Regions from separate parts of the Alcaligenes sp. SMD-FA genome, predicted to be linked through region 3. Evidence: riboswitches for the same ligand, from Rfam matches in the RefSeq annotation. Region 3 holds a riboswitch; each other region holds the start of a gene.
What was found. Region 3 has a riboswitch for thiamine pyrophosphate ahead of OKX01_RS08970 (sodium:solute symporter family protein). Riboswitches for the same ligand answer to the same signal wherever they lie in the genome.

Region 1 (3,271 bases), 220 kb from region 3:
TACTCAGTCTTCTATCTTCCCTATGGATAGCGCCGCTATCTCAACCTCAAACTAGGAGACTGATACCGTGACCCACCCTGCTGCCTATCTCGTTGACTGCACAAATGGCCACATCTTGCCTGGCTTTTGACTTGTATGTTGACAGACGCTCAACGCGACATCATCAAGGCGGCTGTGCCGCTGCTGGCAAGCGACAGTGAAGCCTTGACCACCTATTTTTATGAATTGATACTGCGCGACTCCCCACCGCTGAGTCCCTTGGCCAGCCAGATCACCAACAATCGCGTTGCTCTCCAAATCCAGTCCGAGCGTGCCCCACATGGGGACACTTTCCTGCTGCAAGCCCTACGCGAAGAGCTGAGCGAGAGGATAGCCAGCAACGAGCTTATCGATGAATGGGCCGCCGCTTACCAGCAACTATCAACCTTGCTCATCGAAGCCGAACGCCTGATGTACGACGATATGGCTATCACTCCCGACGGCCTTGCAGACCGCACTTCCTATCAAGAATGACCCACCATGCCACTACTGAAATTTGACCTGATCCAAGGCCGCAGCGACGACGAACTACGCCAGCTACTTGACACCACGCACCAAGCCATGGTGCACGCCTTTGATGTTCCTGCCAGCGACCGCTACCAATGCGTCACCCAGCACCGTCCCGGCGAGCTGGTGCTGGACGACACCGGCCTGGGTTACCCTCGCAGCGACAAAGTAGTGCTGCTGCATATCGTGTCCCGCCCCCGCAGCGAGAGTCAGAAAGTCCAGTTCTACCGTTTGCTGGCAGAGCGACTGGAACAAAACTGTGGCGTATCACCCGATGATCTGATCATCGCTCTGGTCGAGAACAGCGATGCAGACTGGTCCTTCGGGCGTGGGCGAGCGCAGTTTTTGACGGGGGAGTTGTAGGCGAAAGACAGGTATACTCGCCCAGACCGTTTTAACAAGAACGGTCTTTTCACCGAGGGGAGCCTGGCGAGCAGGCTGAGAAACTGCCCGAGCAGATTGCACCGCAGTGACCCGTTGAACCTGATCCGGGTCATGCCGGCGAAGGGACGGGTATGTACCTGCTCGCCGCTTGCTGCCGGATGGCTATCCTTGAGTAGGAGTTGCTATCTTGTCGTCTGACCACTCTCCCGCCCCCGTCGGCCCGGTTGCCGCCACCCTGGCTGCCGTCATCCGTCAAGACCAGATTTTGCTGATACGCCGCGCCAATCGGCCCGATGCCGGACGCTGGGCCTTTCCGGGCGGCAAAATCCGCGCGGGCGAAACCATCATGGCGGCGGCCCATCGGGAATTGGCCGAAGAAACCGGCATACAAGGCCAGGCCTTGCAGGTCTTTGATGCGCTGGATGTGTTTGACCGCGAGCCCAGCACCACACCCTTGGCCTATTCACACTTCATTCTGATTGCTGTGCTGTTTCGCTGGCAGCAAGGTGAGCCGCAGGCAGGCGATGATGCCCTGGACGCACGCTGGTTCAGCAATGCGGAACTGAACAGCCTGGATGTAGCACACAGTTTTGACGTCGTCCGAGTTGCCCGCCAGGCACTGGCATTGGCTGCCACTCAAGATCAAGTAGGCCAAGCATGATTCCGAATGTATTGAGTATTGCGGGCACAGACCCGACCAGCGGCGCTGGTATTCAGGCTGATCTGAAAGCCATGTACGCCTTGGGTGCCTACGGCATGAGCGTAATTACAGCCGTGGTCGCGCAGAACACCCAGGGCGTGCGGCGTTTTGTGGCGCTGGAGCCGGACTTTGTGGCGGACCAGTTGGACGCGGTGTTTGAGGATGTGCGCGTGGATGCCATCAAGATCGGCATGGTCGCCAATGCAGGGATTGCGGAAGCGATTGCAGACCGCCTGCACCATCACGGCCTGGACTGCCCGATTGTGCTGGACCCGGTCATGGTTGCCAAAAGCGGGGACCGTTTGCTCAGCCCCGAAGCCGTCTCCGTGGTGCGCGACAAGCTGCTGCCCATGTGTACCCTGCTCACCCCCAACTTGCCCGAAGCAGGCGATTTGCTGCAAAAACCGGAACCCGCCTCGCTGCAAGAAATGCACAGCACTTTAAAGGAGTTGTGCTTGCTGGGCCCTGAATGGGTGCTGCTCAAGGGCGGCCACCTGGACGGCCCGGACAGTGTGGATCTGTTGCAAGGTCAGGGGCAGAGCCATGTTTTTCAGTCGCCCCGCATCCCGACACGCAACACACATGGCACGGGCTGCTCGCTATCCTCCGCCATTGCGGCCCTGCTACCGGGGCGCAGCGTGCCAACTGCGGTGGGTTTGGGCAAGGAATACCTGAATGGCGCTTTGGCCGCTGCCGACCAATTGCAGATCGGCCTGGGGCAAGGTCCGGTGCATCATTTCCATGCTTTATGGCCTCTCAAGTAAGCTCTCTCCCATTACAACTGATCGCTATGCGATGTTCAGTCTGACTGCCCTGCAGTTTTACGAGTGCGAACAGTCAAGCGGCTCCATTGAATGAAACAAACACTACAGCACAGTGGGATTGGGCACATCCCCATACACTTCTTTGGGATCAAAGGTCTTGGCGGACTCGACAAAGACCAGATCCTGACCTTTGCTATGCTCGGCACCCACCGGCACCTGCCGGTAGAAACAGGAGTAATAGCCCACGTGGCAACTGGCTCCGGAACCGGCTACCCGCACACGTAGCCACACCGCGTCCTGGTCGTCGTCGATACGCATTTCCTCTACCGTCTGCACCAGTCCACTGCTGGCACCTTTATGCCAGAGCATTTGACGCGAGCGGCTCCAGTAATGGGCTTGCCCTGTCTGTATGGTTTTCTCCAGGGCTTCCCGATTCATGTAACCCAACATCAAGACCTCGCCATTGCTAGCGTCTGTCGTGATGCAAGCAATCAAGCCGTGCTCATCAAACTTGGGGGCCAGTTCGTGGCCCTCTTCCACTTGCTCCACCGAGATTCGGCGGCTCATTTGGACTGTCGCATTTTCAGCAGACCTGGTTTCTTGTCCTTCAGTCTTCACGTTTTCTCCTTGTCATCATGGGTTCCGGGCGATATTCGCAATCCGCTTTCAGGCAACGGCCATACAGCACATGGCTATGTTCCAGAACCTGAAAGCCCCGTTCTTGAGCAATCGTTTTTTGTCGCTGCTCAATAGCTTGGTCATGAAACTCCTGCACACGTCCGCAGTCCGTGCAGATCAGGTGATCATGGTGTTCGCCGTCATCCAGCTCATAGAGCGCCCGGCCAGATTCAAAATAAACCTGCTTTAGCAAGCCTGC
Region 2 (3,271 bases), 1.5 Mb from region 3:
GCAATAAAGCCGTTACATCCGGACAAAAAATAAGACGATAACCACGTTCAGCCAGTGCCTGAATTTTTTGTTCTAGTAAATTCCGATCAGGGATAGCCGTGGCCAGGTAGAGCACAACAGGACCGCCAGCAATTTCATTTGCAACCGACATAGTTGAAACCTTAACTATAATGACATCTGATGACTATGTCGGACAGTATAAATCACGACTGTGATTTTTTATCAAAACCATCGTGCTGGCAGTTACATCAACAATCTGTTGTGTGAAACATTTCTCCGAACGCCTTCGCCATGCACGTCAATACCGCGGTCTTTCTCAGGCGGATTTGGCACGTCTATGCGGATTGACTCAAAGCGCCATCTCCAACTACGAAAACGGTACTCGTCGAGATGCCCGCGAAATACTGGAGCTGTCCAGAGCCTTGAATGTCAGCGCGGTATGGCTGCGCAAAGGTGTCGGCCAGATGGAGTTCTTGGACGACAGATATACCTTGTCCGAACCTCAGGAAGGCGCTCCGATTGTCTCCTGGCCGTTCCGTCTGTTCTCCGTCGATGAGGTGGTTGCGCTAGCCGATAGCGAACGGGATTTGCTCGATCGCACTTTGCGTCATTTGCTGGACGGCATGAAAAAGCGCTAGACACTACTCGTTTCTGCCCCCTACCTGCTGTCGCCAAGCGTCGCACTCTACTCAGTGGCTGGTTGTACACACAGCGTGATACCAGACTGCGCCCACACCTATCCTAACCTTCTCTTTGCCTAGCGAAGCAGATGGGGCCGGATCGTTTTATCACATACGGGGTTTTTCTTGAAAACCATCGTGCAGGGCGTTCCATGAACAATCTGTAGTGTGAAACACTTCTCTGATCGCCTCCGTCACGCCCGCCTGCAACGCGGCTTTTCCCAAGCCGAACTGGCCCGCCTGTGTAACCTTAGCCAAAGCGCCATCTCCAATTATGAGAGTGGCACGCGGCGTGACGCGCGCGAGATTCTGGATCTGGCCAAAGCCCTGAACATCAGCGCCCAATGGCTCAAGAACGGGCTGGGCAATATGGAGTTGAGCACAAGCCATGCGGCCACCTTGCAAGACTCCGGCGAAGGCCCGCCCATTGTGACCTGGCCCTTCAACCGCTTTTCCGTGGACGAGATTGTGGCTTTACCCCCCAAAGAACGTGACCATCTGGATCAAACCATCCGTCACCTGCTCAACGGCATGAAAAGAAAATAAGCCTTATACGTCCACAAGCAGCTCTAAAGTACCTATACTTGTCGGCACGCAGGGGTACTCGCCATTTGGCGGGTTGAGATAAACCCTCGTACCAGTACGGATAATGCCGATGCTGGGAGCGTGTGCCACAGGTGCAATGCCTGCACGGCACTTCTTCCTATATCGGCTCCACCATTTCCTTGGAGCTGCAATGACAAGCAAAACCCCTTCTTTTACGGCCACTGCGGCCAGCGTAGACCCGGCTGCGATCCAGCCCTTACCCAACTCCCGAAAGACCTATCAAACCGGCTCACGGCCTGATCTGCGTGTGCCTTTTCGGGAAATCTCTCTGGCTGATACGCCCAGCCACTTTGGCGCCGAGCCAAACCCTCCCTTAAGCGTTTATGACACCAGCGGTCCTTACACAGACCCCTCGGTACAGATCGATATTCGCAAAGGTCTGCCTGCACTGCGCCAAGCCTGGATTAGCGAGCGCAATGACACCGAGTTGATGGCAGGACTCAATAGCCAGTACGGTCAGGCCCGCCAGGCTGATCCGGAGCTGGACACCTTGCGCTTTGAACTGAAGCGTCAACCCCGGCGCAGTACTTCGGGTGCCAATGTCACGCAAATGCATTACGCACGGCGCGGCATCATCACCCCTGAAATGGAGTTTGTGGCGATTCGGGAAAATCTGCGGCGCGAGCAATACATTGAAAGTTTGCGCGCCAGTGGCCCACAAGGTGAAGAGATGGCCCGCCGCCTGACCAAGGTACACCCCGGTCAGGGCTTCGGAGCCAGCTTGCCCACCACGGTAACACCCGAGTTTGTGCGCGATGAGATTGCGCGTGGCCGAGCCATTTTGCCCGCCAATATCAACCACCCGGAAACCGAGCCCATGATTATTGGCCGCAATTTCCTGGTGAAGATCAACGCCAATATCGGTAACTCGGCCCTAGGCTCCACCATTGGCGAAGAGGTCGAGAAAATGACCTGGGCGATTCGCTGGGGTGCAGACACCATCATGGATTTGTCCACGGGCAAGAATATCCATGAGACGCGCGAATGGATTATTCGCAACTCACCCGTTCCGGTGGGCACCGTGCCTATTTACCAGGCACTGGAAAAGGTCGGCGGCATTGCCGAGGATCTGACCTGGGATATTTTCCGCGACACCCTGATTGAGCAAGCCGAGCAAGGTGTGGATTATTTCACCATTCACGCTGGTGTGCGTTTACCCTTCATTCCGATGACAGCCAGTCGCATGACAGGCATTGTGTCGCGTGGTGGTTCCATCATGGCGAAGTGGTGTCTGGCGCATCACCGCGAAAGCTTCCTGTACGAGCATTTCGAGGACATCTGCGAGATCATGAAGCAGTACGACGTGGCTTTCTCACTGGGTGACGGCTTGCGCCCCGGTTCGGGCTATGACGCCAATGATCAGGCGCAATTCGCGGAACTGCGTACCTTGGGCGAGTTGACTCAGGTTGCGTGGAAGCACGATGTTCAGGTCATGATTGAAGGCCCAGGTCATGTGCCTTTGCATCTGATTCCAGAGAACATGCAGTTGCAGCTGGAGCACTGTCATGAGGCCCCCTTCTATACCTTGGGGCCTTTGGCAACCGACATTGCACCGGGCTACGATCACATCACTTCCGGTTTGGGCGCGGCGATGATTGCCTGGCAAGGCACGGCGATGTTGTGCTATGTGACGCCCAAGGAGCATCTGGGCTTGCCGAACAAGAAAGACGTGAAGGACGGCATCATCACGTACAAGATCGCGGCACATGCCGCGGACTTGGCCAAGGGGCATCCTTCGGCGGCATTCCGGGACAATGCCTTGTCCAAGGCGCGCTTTGAATTCCGTTGGGATGATCAGTTCAATCTGGGGCTGGACCCGGATACCGCGCGTGAGTTCCACGACGAGACTTTGCCTAAAGACTCGATGAAAGTGGCGCACTTTTGCTCCATGTGTGGGCCCAAGTTCTGCAGCATGAAGATCTCGCAGGATGTACGTGACTATGCCAAGGCTAACGGCCTAGATGAGCAGTCCGCTGTGGATCAGG
Region 3 (3,271 bases):
TCATCCAGTTCCTGCTGTTTGCGACGCGCCTCTTCCATGGTAGAGCCCACATAGGTCACCAGGCCTGGCATCACGGGCACATCCACGCCCCGCCCCGTTTCCCGCACGCGTCGTTTGATGTCGCGGTAATAGGATTGGGCCGAGGGCAAGTCATACGCCACGGCATAAATCGCTTCAGCTTTGCGCGCGGCCAAATCCCGGCCCTGCTCAGAGGCACCGGCCTGAAACAGAACAGGCTGTCCTTGTGGTGAGCGCGGCAAGGTCAAGGGCCCATCGACCAGGAAGTGATCGCCCTTATGCAGGATCTGACGCACCTGATCTACCTTGGCATAATCGCCCTGCCTGTCCATCACCAAGGCACTGTCGCTCCAGGAGTCGAACAGCTTCAGCGAAGTCTCAACAAACTCTTCAGCCCGTGCATAGCGCCAGGCATGGTCGGGCATGGCTTCGTAGCCGTGATTACGTGCTTCCGAATCAAACATGGATGTCACCACGTTCCAGCCCATCCGTCCCTTGGACACATGATCCAGGGAGCACAACATGCGCGCTGCCACAAAAGGCGTGTAGAAAGTGCTGGAAACGGTGCTGATCAGGCCGATACGCTCGGTGGCTCGCGCCAGGGCGGCCATCATGGTCAAGGGTTCCAAAAACCAGCGCGGACCGTCAGACACGTTATCGCTGGATTGGCCATCGGCAAAGAATATGGCGTCCAGCTTGCCACGCTCGGCGATCTGGGTCAGTTCTTCGTAAAACCGGACATCGCCGAGGCGTTCTACCTGCGAATCGGGATGACGCCAGGCTGCTTTGTGATGCCCGCAGCCCATAATGAATAAATTGAAGTGCAGCTGCCTCATCCGTTTTTCACCAATCCACCGTCCACCACCAAATTCTGCCCAGTGACTGCCCGAGCCCACGGACCGGCAAAGAACAAAGCGGCATCGGCGAACTCCTCAGGCGTAGTCACACGGCGCAACGGTGTGCTGGCCGCAATCAAGTCAAACACGGCCTCGGGCGTAGCCGCGGACGCATCGGTTGTACGCAGCAAACCGCCAGAAATCATGTTCACAGTAATCTGATCGGGCCCCAGATCGTGCGACAAGGTACGCGTCATGGACAACAACGCCGCCTTGGCGGCCGTGTAATCGTGATAGGGCACAACAGGGTTCTGGAACAGGTTCGTACCGATATTGATGATGCGACCAAAGCCCGCTTGCTTCATACCAGGCAATGCCGCCTGTGTGGTGTTCAAGGCACCGCCCACAATGCCTTCCAGTTGCTGGTTCAGTTGCGACCACGTCAGCGTATCGGCATGGGGACGAGCATCGCCGTTGAAAGAAAATTCAGGCAAAGCGTTATTGACGACCGTAGTGATAGGCTGGCCAAAATGCGCCTGGGCCTTGGCAAACAAAGCTTGCACCGCCGTCGCATCCGTCACGTCCGCTTGCACGGCCAGACATTGCTGCGGGAACTCATCCGCCAGCGCCTGAGCGGCTGCTTCACTTTTCAGGTAATTGATGACAACTTTCGCGCCCTGACGCGCAAACGCACGTACCAGGCAAGCCCCCAGGCCGCGTGCGCCGCCGGTGACCAGAACAAGTTGTTGGGAGAGTTCCGAGACGTGTTCCACAGACATGAGACTCCTTGCAAGAATTCGGCGAGGATGTCGGCCCGGTTCAGACGCAGGTCTATGGATTCGGACATCCCTTCGCCAGTATGAGCTGGATCAGGTTCGACGGGTTTTATCTCAGCCCTTTCCAAGAAGGACACCCCGTGCCGCAGCCAGACCATAGCATAAATTGGCCTAGACCGTATCATTGACATTTGAAAGAAGCTCTCCTACTCTTTGAACCTGTTCCTGGGGGAGTCCTTAACGGGCTGAGACTCCGCATTCAAGCGGTAACCCTTAGAACCTGATCCGGATCATGCCGGCGAAGGGAAAGGAAACGCGGCCTGGCAGCCTGCCCGCTCTTGTCTGTGCGGTGCATTCATCAGCTCACACGCCCCATTTCAATCCCTCCATTTTTCTGCGCCCTGCCCTGGCATCCCGCCAGCTTGGCCGGTTTGTGCCTGTTCAAACAGGTTTTTGGGGAGATCTCATGCTGGACCAAACCGCCACCCTCCTGTGGCTGATCGTTTTTTCTGCGGCTTTTGCTCTGGCCGGGGTGCTATACGCCCGCCACTACAAAAATTCTCTTGAAGACTTTGTGGTGGCTCGCAATAGTCAAAGTTCCGTCGCTACCATTCTGACTTTATTGGCTTCTTCGCTGGGCGCATGGATCCTGTTCTCACCCGCGCAGGCTGCCACCTGGGGAGGATTGAGCGCCGTCATCGGCTATGCCCTCGGTTCCATGTCGCCCCGCCTGGCCATGATTCCGCTGGGCAAACGCATGCGCGAACTGCTGCCACGCGGCCACAGCCTGAGCGAGTTTGTCATTGCCCGCTACGGTCGCCCTATGTATGCGCTGACCCTGCTCATCATGTTGTTTTACATGTTCATCTCCATGACGGCTGAAATCACCGCCATGTCCAAGATGATTACCTTGATCGCCCCTATCCCCCTGTGGGTCACCGCCAGTATTGTGCTGCTGGCCACGCTGATCTACACGTCTTATGGCGGACTGCGCGCGTCCATCTTTACCGACAAGGTACAGATGCTTGTAATCCTGCCCATGCTGTTTCTGATCATCATGTTTGGCTGGCAAGCCGTAGGGGGACCGGTGCAATTGTTTGACAGCGTGAAGCTGGAGGCGCCGCGCCTGATCGAGCTTGGCGACCCGGTCGGTATCAAGGCCGGGCTGACCTTCTTTGTGGCCATCTTGCTGACCGGCCTGTTTCACCAGGGCAACTGGCAGCGCATCTATGCCGCCAAAGACACGCAGTCCATGCGTCGCGGTTTTTTGCTCGGTGGCCTGTTTGTCGCCCCTTTCATCTTTTTGATGGGTTTATTTGGTCTGGCCTTTGTGGGCCTGGGCTCCACCGGTGACAGCTCCGTCGCCTTGTTCAACGTTATTTTGCCGCACGTACCGGTCTGGTTTCTGGTACTGCTGATTCCTTTGGGCCTGTCCTTGGTCATGAGCAGTGCCGATACCGCCATCAGTGCTGTTTCCAGCCTGATTGCGGTGGATCTGGGCCGGATCATGCCCCATCGCAATACCGCTCAAATGATGAGTCTGGCGCGGTCCCTGATCTGGGTTTGCTCCATCCCTGTGCTGTACGCGTCCTCGCAAGGTTTCAGTGTGCTGTACCTGTTCCTGCTGGCAGACTTGCTGTG

Region 1: linked by a shared signal. The riboswitch ahead of OKX01_RS07870 (NUDIX hydrolase) and the one ahead of OKX01_RS08970 (sodium:solute symporter family protein) in region 3 are both predicted to bind thiamine pyrophosphate.
Region 2: linked by a shared signal. The riboswitch ahead of thiC (phosphomethylpyrimidine synthase ThiC) and the one ahead of OKX01_RS08970 (sodium:solute symporter family protein) in region 3 are both predicted to bind thiamine pyrophosphate.

The regions. Positions count from the first base shown of each region.
Region 1 covers NZ_CP110108.1:1,709,953-1,713,223, reverse strand. The annotation lists gene OKX01_RS07880 (hypothetical protein) at 136-513, shown strand; gene OKX01_RS07875 (tautomerase family protein) at 520-909, shown strand; TPP riboswitch at 955-1,073, shown strand; gene OKX01_RS07870 (NUDIX hydrolase) at 1,118-1,591, shown strand; gene thiD (bifunctional hydroxymethylpyrimidine kinase/phosphomethylpyrimidine kinase) at 1,588-2,394, shown strand; gene hisI (phosphoribosyl-AMP cyclohydrolase) at 2,497-2,961, opposite strand; gene fur (ferric iron uptake transcriptional regulator) at 3,002-3,271, opposite strand, start outside.
Region 2 covers NZ_CP110108.1:3,438,074-3,441,344, forward strand. The annotation lists gene OKX01_RS15895 (response regulator transcription factor) at 1-151, opposite strand, end outside; gene OKX01_RS15900 (helix-turn-helix domain-containing protein) at 264-638, shown strand; gene OKX01_RS15905 (helix-turn-helix domain-containing protein) at 849-1,226, shown strand; TPP riboswitch at 1,267-1,361, shown strand; gene thiC (phosphomethylpyrimidine synthase ThiC) at 1,417-3,271, shown strand, end outside.
Region 3 covers NZ_CP110108.1:1,934,317-1,937,587, reverse strand. The annotation lists gene OKX01_RS08980 (LLM class flavin-dependent oxidoreductase) at 1-854, opposite strand, end outside; gene OKX01_RS08975 (3-oxoacyl-ACP reductase) at 851-1,633, opposite strand; TPP riboswitch at 1,684-1,781, opposite strand; TPP riboswitch at 1,848-1,955, shown strand; gene OKX01_RS08970 (sodium:solute symporter family protein) at 2,097-3,271, shown strand, end outside.